2 regions of the Micromonospora sp. B9E7 genome follow, and region 1 is predicted to be linked to the other one. Evidence: predicted binding sites of a transcription regulator. Region 1 holds the regulator's gene; the other holds the start of a gene.
The links. The regulator HrcA, encoded in region 1, represses chaperone genes, less so after heat shock. The targets are predictions, from matches to a motif close to GGTTNGCACNCTCNNNNNGAGNGTGCNAACC.
Positions count from the first base shown of each region.

Region 2: a site for HrcA is predicted at 4,131-4,161, ahead of groES (co-chaperone GroES). Genes of this name have one in related genera too.

Region 1 covers NZ_JBDPLX010000002.1:472,288-478,675, forward strand. Annotated here, with positions in the region: gene ABGB10_RS04880 (serine hydrolase domain-containing protein) at 1-434, opposite strand, end outside; gene ABGB10_RS04885 (histidine triad nucleotide-binding protein) at 431-790, opposite strand; gene ABGB10_RS04890 (SDR family oxidoreductase) at 888-1,649, shown strand; gene ABGB10_RS04895 (16S rRNA (uracil(1498)-N(3))-methyltransferase) at 1,756-2,490, opposite strand; gene dnaJ (molecular chaperone DnaJ) at 2,492-3,637, opposite strand; gene hrcA (heat-inducible transcriptional repressor HrcA) at 3,709-4,731, opposite strand; gene ABGB10_RS04910 (DUF4870 domain-containing protein) at 4,957-5,586, shown strand; gene hemW (radical SAM family heme chaperone HemW) at 5,623-6,388, opposite strand, start outside.
Region 2 covers NZ_JBDPLX010000018.1:49,153-55,540, forward strand. Annotated here, with positions in the region: gene ABGB10_RS24800 (ABC transporter permease) at 1-150, opposite strand, end outside; gene ABGB10_RS24805 (ATP-binding cassette domain-containing protein) at 147-965, opposite strand; gene ABGB10_RS24810 (substrate-binding domain-containing protein) at 1,081-2,169, opposite strand; gene ybaK (Cys-tRNA(Pro) deacylase) at 2,349-2,828, opposite strand; gene ABGB10_RS24820 (methyltransferase domain-containing protein) at 2,839-4,035, opposite strand; gene groES (co-chaperone GroES) at 4,295-4,609, shown strand; gene groL (chaperonin GroEL) at 4,680-6,320, shown strand.

The sequences.
Region 1 (6,388 bases):
GCCGGCAGCACCCGCTCGGCCCGGTCCAGCTCGGCCACCAACTGGTCGGCGTCCGGGGCGCGCAGGCTGTCCCACACGTCGCCGAACGGCTCGCGTTGCAGGCCGGCGGTGTGCGACAGCAACCGGCGCACGGTCAGTTCGCCGTGTGCGGGCAGGTCCAGGTGCCGACCCACCGGGTCGTCCAGGTCCAGCAGCCCGTCGTCGCGGCACTGCAGGATGAGCGCCGCGGTGAAGGTCTTGGTGACCGAGCCGATCCGGAACTGGGTGTCCGGCGTCAACGGGCTGTCGGTCCCGGTCTCGCCGACGGTGCAGCTCCAGAGCGGTCGGTCGGCCCGGTGCAGCGCCACCGACACCGCCGGCACCCGGGCGTCGGCCTGCACCCGCCGGACGAGTCGGCCCAGGTGCTCGTGCACGCGGCTGTCCGCCTCGCTCACGCGAGGTCCCGGGCCAGCATCGGGCCGAGCGGCGCACCACCGAGCAGGTGCGCGTGCACGTGGAACACTTCCTGCCCCCCGTACGCGCCGGTGTTGAACATCAACCGGAAGCCGTCGCCGAGCAGGCCCTCGTCCTCGGCCACGGCGGCGGACGTCGCCAGCACGTCGGCGGCCAGAGCGGGGTCACCCTGGGCGAGCGTCGCGACGTCGGCGTAGTGCTCCTTCGGAATGACCAGGACGTGCACCGGCGCCTTCGGGTCGATGTCGCGGAAGGCGAGCGTGGTGTCGGTCTCCCGGACCACGGTGGCCGGGATCTCCCCGGCGACGATGCGGCAGAACAGGCAGTCGGATCCCATCGGGGCAGTGTAAGGAGGGGCCCCTTGTTAACGCCTGCGGTATAGGAAGGGGCCCTTCCTAACATCGGTTGTGACTGAGGCGGGCAGGATGGCCGGCATGACGGATCGGGCGGTACTGGTGACCGGAGCCTCGCGTGGGATCGGCGCTGCGGTGGCACAGGCGTTCGCGGAGAGCGGTGACCGGGTGGCGATCCACCACTGCGACTCCGCCGACGCGGCCGAGGAGGTGCGCGCGCACCTGCCCGGCGCCGGGCACGTGGTGGTTCGCGCGGACCTCACCGACCCGGACGCGGTCCGGGCCATGGTCGACCGGGCCGCCGAGCTGCTCGGCGGGTTGGACGTCCTGGTCAACAACGCCGGGACGTACGGCGACCGGGACGACCCGCACCCGATCTTCGGCGCCTCCTACGAGCACTGGCAGAAGCGCTGGCGGCAGGTGCTGGAGACCAACCTGACCGGTGCCGGCAACGTCACCTGGTGCGCTGCCCAGCACATGCGCGAGCGCGGCGGGCGGATCGTCAACGTCTCGTCCCGGGGCGCGTTCCGGGGCGAGCCGGACCAGCCGGCGTACGGCGCGAGCAAGGCGGGGCTGAACGCGTTGGGTCAGTCCCTGGCCGTGGCGCTGGCGCCGTACGGCATCACGGTCGCCACCGTCGCGCCGGGTTTCGTGGCGACCGACATGGTGACCGAGTACCTGGGCGGCGAGGAGGGCGCGGCGATCCGGGCGCAGAGCCCGTTCGACCGGGTGGCCCGGCCGGAGGAGATCGCCGCCGCGGTGCACTGGCTGGCCTCACCACTGGCCGAGTGGGCCTCCGGCACGATCGTCGACCTCAACGGCGCCTCCTACCTGCGCAGCTGACGTCGGCGCCGACAAGATCCTGGAAGGAAAGCGCCCCCGGAGGGGCCTTTCCTTCCAAGATTTCGCTGGGGGTCGCTAACCAGCGAGCGGTGGACGCGGGAGGGGGTCACCAGCGGTCGAGGCGGGTGGCGAGCACGCTGAGCGCCGCCACTCCGGCGGTCGAGGTACGCAGGACCGACGGCCCGAGCCGCACCGGCCGGCCGCCGGCCTCGCGGAACGCGGTCAACTCGGCGGGGGCGATGCCGCCCTCCGGGCCGACCACCAGGACGATCTCGCCGGTGGAGGGCAGTTCGGCTGTGGTGAGCCGATCCTCGGCCTCCTCGTGCAGCACGAACCCGGCGGCGGCGCCGGCGATCCGACGGGCCACCGTGGCGGTGGACTCGTCCGGCGCGCCGGCCACCACCGGCAGCCACGGCCGGCGGGCCTGCTTGGCCGCCTCCCGGGCGGTGGCCACCCACTTCTCCCGGGCCCGTACGCCCCGGTCGCCGCGCCACTGGGTCACCGAACGCGACGCCGCCCACGGCACGATCTCGTCGACGCCGACCTCGGTCATCGCCTGCACGGCCAACTCGCCCCGATCGCCCTTCGCGATGCCCTGCACGGTGACGATCCGGGGGACCGGCGCGTCCGCGTACCCCCGGGAGGTGACGGTGACCTCCAGGCTGCCCCGGCCGACGGCGGTGACCACTGCGGCGGCCGTGCCGCCCCGACCGTCGGCGAGCAGCAACTCCTCGCCGACGCGCAGCCGCTGCACGGTGGCCGCGTGGTGCCCCTCCGGGCCGTCCAGGGTCAGCGCGTCGCCGGTGGGCAGCGCCTCGACCAGGAACAGCGGTGCGGACACCTCAGGCGTGCCCGTTGAACGCGTCGCGCATCCGGGAGAAGAAGCCGCCCTGCTTGGACAACTCGGCGACCTCCTCACCACGGGTCTTGGCGAAGTCGCGCAGCATCTTCTCCTGGTCCGGGTCGAGCTTGGTCGGCGTCCGCACGTCCAGGTGCACGTAGAGGTCGCCTCGGCCGGTGCCGCGCAGGTGCGGCACGCCCCGGGCCCGCAGTCGCAGCGTGCTGGCCGGCTGGGTGCCGGCCTTGACGTCGACCGTCTCCTCGCTGTCCAGGGTCTTGATGGTCAGCCGGGTGCCCAGCGCCGCCGCGGTCATCGGCACGGTGACCCGGCAGTGCAGGTCGTCGCCCTTGCGGGAGTAGACGTCGTGCGGCCGCTCGTGGATCTCCACGTAGAGGTCACCGGCGGTGCCGCCACCCGGGCCGACCTCGCCCTGCTGGGCCAGCCGGATCCGCATGCCGTCCTCGACGCCGGCCGGGATCTTGACGGTCAGCGAGCGGCGGGTACGGACCCGGCCGTCGCCGGCGCAGGTGGGGCACGGGTGCGGGATGGTGGTGCCGTAGCCCTGGCACACGGTGCACGGCCGGGCGGAGACCACCTGGCCGAGGAAGGTGCGCTGCACCGACTGCACCTCGCCCCGACCGGCACACGCCTCGCAGGTCGCCAGGTGGGTGCCGGCGGCCGTGCCGGCGCCGGAGCAGGTGGTGCAGAGCACGGCGGTGTCGACCGTGATCGGCGCCTCGACGCCGAACGCCGTCTCGTGCAGGTCGAGTTCGAGCCGCAGGATCGCGTCGGCGCCCGGTCGGGTACGCGGACGCGGGCCACGGGCGTTGCCACCGGCACCGCCGAAGAAGGCGTCCATGATGTCCTGGAAACCGACGAACGGGCCGGCGCCGCCCGGGCCCCCGGGGCCTCCGGCACCGCCGCCGCCCGGGGCGAGCGGGTCGCCACCCAGGTCGACGATCTGCCGCTTCCGGTCGTCCGAGAGGACCTCGTACGCGGCGTTGATGTCCTTGAACTTCTCCTGAGCCTCCGGGTCCGGATTGACGTCCGGGTGGAACTGGCGCGCCAGCTTGCGGTAGGCGCGCTTGATCTCGTCATCGGAGGCTTCCCGGCTCACACCGAGAATGCCGTAGTAGTCCCTGGCCACTGCGTTCCGTGTCCTCATGTTCGTCTCGCGTTGCGCCGATCCGGCTGCCGCCGGCCGTCGGCCCTGACTGGTCAGTTCTGGGCCAGCAACTCGCCCACGTAGCGTGCCACGGCGCGCACCGTGGCGATGTTGCCGGGGTAGTCCATCCGGGTGGGCCCCAGCACCCCCAGACCACCGACGATCGTCGCGCCCGGACCGTAGCCGGTGCTGACCACCGAGGCGGCCCGCAGGTTGTCGAACTCGTTCTCGTCGCCGATCAGCACCCGGGTCGTGCTCGGCTCGGTCTCGCCGATGAGCTTGAGGAGCACGACCTCCTCCTCCAGTGCCTCGAGGATCGGCCGCAGGGAACCCTGGAAGTCGAGCAGGCCACCCCGGGTGAGGTTCGCGGTGCCGGCGAGCGCGATCCGCTCCTCGTGCCGCTCGACGAGCGTCTCCAGCAGGACGGTGGCGAGCGTGGTCATGGTCGGGCGCAGCAGGGTCGGCGCTTCCTCGACCAGCGCCTGCACCAGCGGCGGCGTCTCGGACAGCCGGGCGTTGGCGAGCTTCTCGTTGATCAGTCGGCGTAGGTCGGTGACGTCGTCGGCGGACACCGGCCCGGGCAACTCCACCAACCGCTGCTCCACCCGCCCGGTGTCGGCGATCATGACGAGCATCAGCCGGGTGGTGGAGATCGGCACCAGTTCCAGGTGCCGCACCGAGGAGCGGGCCAGGCTCGGGTACTGCACGACCGCCACCTGGCGGGTCAGCTGGGCGAGCAACCGCACTGTGCGGTGCACCACGTCGTCGAGGTCGACCGCGCCGACCAGGAAGCGCTCGATGGCCCGACGCTCGGCCGGGCTGAGCGGCTTGACCCGGGACAACCGGTCGACGAACAGTCGGTAGCCACGGTCGGTGGGCACCCGGCCGGCACTGGTGTGCGGCTGCCGGATGTAGCCCTCCTCCTCCAGCACGGCCATGTCGTTGCGGACGGTGGCCGGGGAGACCCCGAGCTGGTGCCGCTCGACCAGCGCCTTGCTGCCGACCGGCTCCTGGGTGGAGACGTAGTCCTCAACGATCGCGCGGAGCACGGCGAGTTTCCGGTCGTCGAGACCCATCCCCGCACCTCCTGATCGCTCGTCGGCCGCCGGCTCCCTGGGCCGGCCGGGCCGTCCTGGCACTCGACTGTAGCGAGTGCCAGTCTACGTCGGCGTGCCCGCCGGCGCGATGATCAACGACGGCCCGTCGGTGCGGCCCGCGCCACCCCGCCGGACCAATCGGCCCACATCGCCGGGCGGTGTTGCTCTGGTGCGGCGTTGCCAGGTGCCCCTACCGTGACATCCATGACTGAACCTCCTCGCCCTCCCGGCGCGGGTGACCCCGGCAACTACCCGCCGGAGCCGACCTCCCCGGGTTCGTACCCGTCGGCCGAGCCACCCACCGCACCACTGTCCGGGGCACCCGGCCCGGGCGGCTATCCCCCGGCCGGTGGCTATCCGCCGCCCACCGGTGACCAACCGCCGTCAGGCGGCTACCCTCCGGCGGGAGGCTACCCCCCGCCCGGGGGCTATCCCCCGCCCGGCGGCTACCCGACCGGTGGGGCCTACGGCGGCCCCGGCGGCGGCTACGCCAACAGCGAGGACAAGACCTGGGCGCTGGTCGCGCACTTCGGCGGTGCCGCCGGCATGATCATCAGCGGCGGTGTGCTCGGCTGGATCGCCCCGCTGGTGGCGATGCTGGTCCGCGGCAACCAGTCCCCGACCGTGCGGGCGCACGCCGTGGCGGCGCTCAACTTCCAGCTCATCTGGTCGATCGTCGGCCTGGTCGGCTGGGTGTTGTCCTGCATCCTGATCGGCTTCATCGGGGTCATCGCGGCCGTCGTCCTCGGCGCCGTGTTCGGCATCCTGGCCGGGATCAAGGCCAACGAGGGGCAGTTCTACCGCTACCCGCTCTCGGCGAGCTTCATCAAGTGACCTCGGGCCGGCCGCTCCCCCGGCCGGCCCGCCCGCTCAGGGCAGCAGGTCGCGCACGACCGCGTCGGCGAGCAGCCGCCCGCGCAGGGTGAGCACCGCTCGGCCGGCCGCGTACTCCTCGGCTGCCAGCAGGCCGTTGGCCAGCGCCCGCTCGGCGCCGGCCCGGCCGCTGGCGTCGAGCACCGCCAACGGGAGGCCGCTGGCGAGCCGCAGCCGGAGCATCACGTCCTCCATGTGCGCCTCGTCGGCGGTGAGCACCTCCCGGGCCAGGCCGGGGGACGCTCCGGCGGCCAACCGCTGGGCGTACGTCGAGGGGTGTTTGACGTTCCACCAGCGCACCCCACCGACGTGGCTGTGCGCCCCCGGCCCCAGCCCCCACCAGTCCGCGCCGGTCCAGTAGAGCAGGTTGTGCCGGCACCGGGCCTCGTCGGTGCTGGCCCAGTTGGAGACCTCGTACCAGGAGAGCCCGGCCGCGTCGAGGGCGGCCTCCGCGGCCAGGTAGCGGTCCGCGGCGACGTCGTCACTGGGGTACGCCAGTTCGCCGCGTCGCATCCGGGCGGCGAGCCGGGTGCCGTCCTCGACGATCAGGGCGTACGCGCTGACGTGGTCCACTCCGGCGGCGACCACCTGCTCCAACGAGGCGGCGAAGTCCTCGGCCCGCTCCCCCGGCGTCCCGTAGATCAGGTCCAGGTTGACGTGCTCGAACCCGGCGTCGCGGGCTTCCAGCGCGGCGGCGGTGGCCCGGCCGGCGCTGTGTTTGCGGTCCAGGATCGCCAGCACCCCCGGCGACGCGGACTGCATG
Region 2 (6,388 bases), on a different contig from region 1:
GGTGCAGAGCACGATCAGGCCGAGCACGGCCGGTAGCGCGCCGACGTCGCCACCGCGTACCCGACTCAGGTAGTTGCGGAAATGGCCTCCGACGGTCGGCGCCGGTGTGACGGCCGCGGGGCCGTCCTTCCGTACGGCGGTGGTGGTCATCGGGCGCCTCCTGAGATCGAGTCGGCCGGCTGCGGGCCGTCGCCGTTGCTGCCCGGGTCGGTGGCGAGGCCGAGCCCGCCCGAGCGCCCGGCGGTGATCAGCTCGACCACCTGGGCGTGGGTGATGTCGGTGGTCTTCACCTGGGCGACCATCTGGCCGAGGTACAGCGCGGCGATCCGGTCGGAGACGGCGAAGACGTCGTTCATGTTGTGCGAGATGAGCACCACGGCCAGGCCGTTGTCGGCGAGACGGCGGACCAGTTCGAGCACCTGGGCGGTCTGTGCCACGCCCAGTGCCGCGGTCGGCTCGTCCAGGATGACCAGCTTGCTGTTCCACAGCACCGCCTTGGCGATGGCCACGGTCTGGCGCTGACCACCGGAGAGGCTGGACACGTGCTGTCGCAGGGAGGTGACGGTGCGGATGGAGAGCCCGGCCAGCGTCTCGGCGGCGAGCTGTTCCATGGTCGGCTCGTCGAGGACGATGCCGCTGCGCTTCTCCCGGCCGAGGAACATGTTCTGCACGATGTCCAGGTTGTCGCAGAGCGCGAGGTCCTGGTAGACGACCTCGATGCCGAGCGCGGCGGCGTCGCGGGGGCTGCCGATGTGTACCGGTTCACCGTTGAACAGGAACTCGCCGGCATCGGTGGGATGGATGCCACTGATGCACTTCACCAGGGTCGACTTGCCGGCGCCGTTGTCACCGACCAGTGCGGTGACTTCGCCCGGGTGGACGGTCAGGGCGACGTCGCGGAGCACCTGGACGGGACCGAAGCTCTTGTCGATCCCGCGGAGTTCCAGCAGGGGGGTCGCGGACACGGAGGTCTCCTTCTTAAGGGAGTGTCGGGGCCCGTCCGGCGGGCGCCGCCCGGCACGGGAGAGGTGCTCCCGTGCCGGGCGGCGGTTGTCGTCCCGGCGGGTACTGCGGCGTCGGTCAGCTGATACCGGCGTCGGCGCAGAGCTTGGCGTACGCCCCGGCGCAGACCTCTTCCTTGGTCACGTAGCCGTCGGCGATGACGTCCTTGACGTTGTCCTTGTAGATGGCCTTCGGGGTGAGCAGCACCGAGGGGACGTCCCGGTCGCCGTCCTTCACCGTCTGACCGGTGTCCTTCCTCTCGCCCTTGGCGAGCGCGATGGCCAGGTCGGACGCGGCCTTGGCCTCTTCCCGGACGGCCTTGTAGACGGTCATGCACTGGTCGCCGGCGAGGATGTTCTGCAGGCCCTCGGGGGTGGCGTCCTGCCCGGTCACCGGCACCTTGCCGTTGAGCTTGTTCTTCTTGAGGATCGAGATGGCCGCGTTGCCGAGGCCGTCGTTGGCTGCCAGCACGCCGTCGATCTTGCCGTTGGCCTTGGTGAGCTGCTGTTCGAAGATCGTCGCGGCCTGCGCGTTGTCCCAGGCCGGCACCGCGTCCTCGGGGCCCTTGACGTACTCGTTGGAGTCGAACTTCGGCTTGAGCACCGAGTCGTAGCCGGCCTTGAACAGGGTGGCGTTGTTGTCGGTGGGGGAGCCGTTCAGGTACGCCACGACGGGGTTCTTGGCGCCCTTCTCGGTCAGGCACTTCGACAGGCCCTCGCCCTGGAGCTTGCCGACGGTCTCGTTGTCGAAGCTGACGTAGTACTGGGCCGAGCCGCCGAGGGTGAGCCGGTCGTAGTCGATGGTGGCGACGCCCTGCGACTTGGCCTTGTCGAGCACGGCCTTGCCGGTGCCGGAGTCCAGGTTGACGATCATCAGGGCGGTGACGCCGCTGGTGATCATCTGGTCGGCGATGGTCTGGAAGGCGGTCTTGTCGTTCTGGGCGTTCTGGATGTCGTACTGGACGCCGGCGGCCTTGAACGCCTCTTCCAGGAATCGACGGTCTGCGGTCTCCCACCGGGCCGAGGACTTGCTGTCCGGGAGGATCACGCCGATCTTGGGGGTCTTGGCGGAGTCGGTCGAACCAGAGCCGGAGTCGTCGCCGCAGGCGGTCAAGCCACCGGTCGTGAGCAGGCCCACGGCGGCGATGGTGAGGATCCCCTTACGCATGTGCAGGGTCCTTTCGGAGGTGGGGGAGGTGTTGTTTTGTTGTGTCCGGCAACGTATTTCGCGTCACACCGGCTCCACAAGACCGCGCAGGTGCCAAGTTTGTTGGGAGCGATAACAATTCAGCAACGCGACTGTTACTCCCCGGCTACCCACCAAGGGGTCGGCCGTCATGAATGTCGTCAGCGGGTCTGCAACGACGCGGTGCGGGCGTCGGTCAGCGCCACCAGATCCGCCGCGGCCAGTTCGAGCTGCAGGCCACGCCGACCAGCCGAGACGTAGATCGTCGGGAGATCCAGCGCGGATTCGTCCAGCACGGTGGGCAACCGTCGACGCTGCCCGAGCGGGCTGATCCCACCGCGTACGTAACCGGTGGCCCGCTCGGCGACCGCCCGCTCGGCGAGCGCCGCCCGCTTGCCCCCGACCGCCGCCGCGAGCGCCTTGAGATCCAACTCGCCGGTGACCGGAACGACCGCGACGGTGAGCGCGCCGTCGACCTCGGTCACCAGCGACTTGAACACGCGCTCCGGTGGCACGCCGAGCGCCACCGCCACCAACGCGCCGTAGTTCGGAGCGTCCGGTGCCACCCGGTACGGATGGGTGCGGTGCTCGATCCCGCGCTTGACCAACAGTGCCGTCGCCGGCGTGCCCTGTCCCGCCACACCGACGAAGCTAGTCGACCGGCTGCCCGACCAGCACGGTCGGTGCGCCGGCGACCCGGGTGAGCACCAGGCTCGCCGCCCCGGCGCCGGCCAGCCGCAGGTCCCGCCGAAGCTGCTCCGGAGTGAGTGCGGAACCCCGCTTGAGGATCTCCACCCGGCCCACCCCACGATCGCGCAGCAGCGCCCGCAGACGCTTGAGCGAGAACGGCAGCACGTCGGTGATCTCCAGGCAGCGCGCGTACGGGGTGCGGGTGGGGTGGTCGGCGTAGAGGTAGGCGATGCTCGGGTCGCCGAGGGTGGCGTCCAGTTCGGCGGCGAGTTCGGCGACGAGGTGTGCGCGTACCACCGCCGGGTCCGGGTCGTACAGGTAGCGACGCGCGGGCCCGACCGGCGCCTCGTCGGCGCCCGAGCCGGTGAGCTGGTGACGGCCGGTCTCGACGCCCTGCCGCCGGTAGAGCGTGGCGCGGCGGGGCACCTCGGCCAGCTCACCGCACCAGAGCGCGGCCTCGACCAGGTCGCCGTCCACGCCGACCCACTCCGCCTCCGCGCCGGCCGGAATGAGCGCGTGGTCCAGGCCCGGTGCCACCTTCACCACGGTGCGCGGCACCCGCTCGGCCAGCCCCGTGACGAAGTCCCACGGCGGCGAGTAGGCGCGCGGGTCGAAGATCCGCCGCCCGGTGCCGGTCGTGCGGCGGGCCGGGTCGCAGAAGACCCCGTCGACCCGGGAGACGTCGAACGCGGTGGCATCCCCGCACTCGACCGTGAACAGCTCGGCCAGCCCGGCCGCCGCCGCGTTGGCGGCGGCCATCGCCGCGGTCACCGGATCGGCCTCCACCCCGTACACCCGGATGCCGGCGCGGGCGGCGGCCAGCGCGTCGGCCCCGAGGCCGCACCCGAGGTCGGCCAGGGTGCGCACGCCGGCCGCGTACAGCCGGGCGGCCCGCCGGTCGGCGACCACCCGGCGGGTGGCCTGTTCCAGGCCGGGGCGGGTGAGGAACATCCCGGCGGCGGCCGGGCCGAACTTGCCGACCGCCCGGTGACGCAGCTCGGCCTGGGTGAGCGCCGCCGCGGCCAGCGTCGGCGGCACCCCGGCGGCGCGCAAGGCCGAGGCCGCGGCCAGTGGATCACCGCCGGCCAGCCCGGCCGCCGCCGTGAGCGCGGCCGACCCCTCGGGGGTACGCAGCGCCGCCAGCTGATCGAGATCCACCCGGTCATTGTCCCGGCTGACCCGGAAATCCTGGCTGGCGGGGCGCGACGCGCTGGCACTCTCCTTGACGGAGTGCTAGCCACGGAATAACCTGCGATTAGCACTCTCACCCTGAGGGTGCCAGCTTCCGGGTCTCACGACCTGGGTGCGCACGCCAGGCGGACCGGCACCCGCGACGACGGCCCCGCCCGGTGGCATGAGGCAGATTGACGCTGGTCGGCCCCGCCGGCCAGCAACGAAACCAGTACCCCAGGAGGGTATGCCCGTGACTACCGCGACCAAGGTTGCGATCAAGCCGCTCGAGGACCGCATCGTGGTCCAGGCGAACGAGGCTGAGACCACCACGGCGTCGGGCATCGTGATCCCCGACACCGCCAAGGAGAAGCCGCAGGAGGGCACCGTCCTCGCTGTGGGCCCGGGGCGCGTCGACGACAACGGCAACCGGGTTCCGGTTGACGTGCAGGTCGGCGACACCGTCCTCTACTCGAAGTACGGCGGCACCGAGGTCAAGTACGCCGGCGAGGAGTACCTGGTGCTCTCCGCCCGCGACGTCCTCGCGGTCATCGAGAAGTAAGCAACCGATCAGTTCCATTGCCCCGGTCCGGCTCGCCGGGCCGGGGCAATGGCGCTTCGAAGGGACATTAATGGCGAAGATCCTGAGCTTCTCGGACGACGCCCGGCACCTGCTGGAGCACGGTGTCAACGCCCTCGCGGACGCGGTCAAGGTCACCCTCGGCCCGCGCGGGCGCAACGTCGTCCTGGACAAGAAATTCGGTGCGCCGACGATCACCAACGATGGTGTGACCATCGCCAAGGAGATCGAGCTCACCAACCCGTACGAGAACCTTGGCGCGCAGCTGGTCAAGGAGGTGGCGACCAAGACCAACGACGTCGCCGGCGACGGGACCACCACCGCGACCGTGCTGGCCCAGGCGATGGTTCGCGAGGGTCTGCGCAACGTGACCGCCGGGACCAACCCGGCCGGCCTCAAGCGGGGCATCGACGCGGCGGCCGTCAAGGTCTCCGAGGCGCTGCTCGGCCGTGCCGCCGAGGTCACCAGCAAGGAGTCGATCGCGAACGTGGCGACGATCTCCGCGCAGGACGCCACGATCGGCGACCTGATCGCCGAGGCGATGGAGCGGGTCGGCCGCGACGGTGTCATCACCGTCGAGGAAGGCTCGATGCTGACCACCGAGCTGGACGTGACCGAGGGTCTCCAGTTCGACAAGGGCTTCATCTCGCCGAACTTCGTCACCGACCTGGAGAGCCAGGAGTCCGTCCTCGAGGACGCGTACATCCTGGTCACCACCCAGAAGATCTCGGCGATCGAGGAGCTGCTGCCGCTGCTGGAGAAGGTCCTGCAGAACAGCAAGCCCCTGCTGATCATCGCCGAGGACGTGGACGGCCAGGCGCTCTCCACCCTGGTGGTCAACTCGCTGCGCAAGACCCTCAAGGTCTGCGCGGTCAAGGCCCCGGGCTTCGGTGACCGGCGCAAGGCGATGCTCCAGGACATCGCGATCTCCACGGGTGCCGAACTGGTCGCCCCGGAGCTGGGCTACAAGCTCGACCAGGTCGGCCTGGAGGTGCTCGGCACCGCTCGGCGCGTCGTGGTCGACAAGGAGAACACCACGATCGTCGACGGCGGCGGCCAGAAGGCCGACGTCGCCGACCGGGTGTCCCAGATCCGCAAGGAGATCGAGGCCTCCGACTCCGACTGGGACCGGGAGAAGCTGGCCGAGCGGCTGGCGAAGCTCTCCGGTGGCATCGCCGTCATCAAGGCCGGCGCGGCCACCGAGGTCGAGATGAAGGAGCGCAAGCACCGCATCGAGGACGCCATCGCGGCGACCAAGGCTGCGGTCGAGGAGGGCACCGTGCCCGGCGGCGGCGCCGCCCTGGTGCAGATCCTCTCGGTGCTCGACGACGACCTGGGCTTCACCGGTGACGAGAAGGTCGGCGTCTCGGTCGTGCGCAAGGCGCTCGTCGAGCCGCTGCGCTGGATCGCCCAGAACGCCGGTCACGACGGTTACGTCGTGACGCAGAAGGTCGCCGACCTCAAGTGGGGCAACGGCCTCGACGCCGCCAAGGGCGAGTACGTCGACCTGGTCAAGGCCGGCATCATCGACCCGGTGAAGGTGACCCGTAACGCGGTCACCAACGCCGCCTCGATCGCCGGTCTGCTGCTCACCACGGAGAGCCTCGTGGTGGAGAAGCCGGAGCAGGCCGAGCCGGCCGCCGCCGGTGGGCACGGCCACGGTCACGGCCACCAGCACGGCCCGGGCTTCTGACCCGGTAGCGACACCCGTTTCCGGGGCACATCGTCGTACGACGGTGTGCCCCGGTTCGTCTTGTGAGC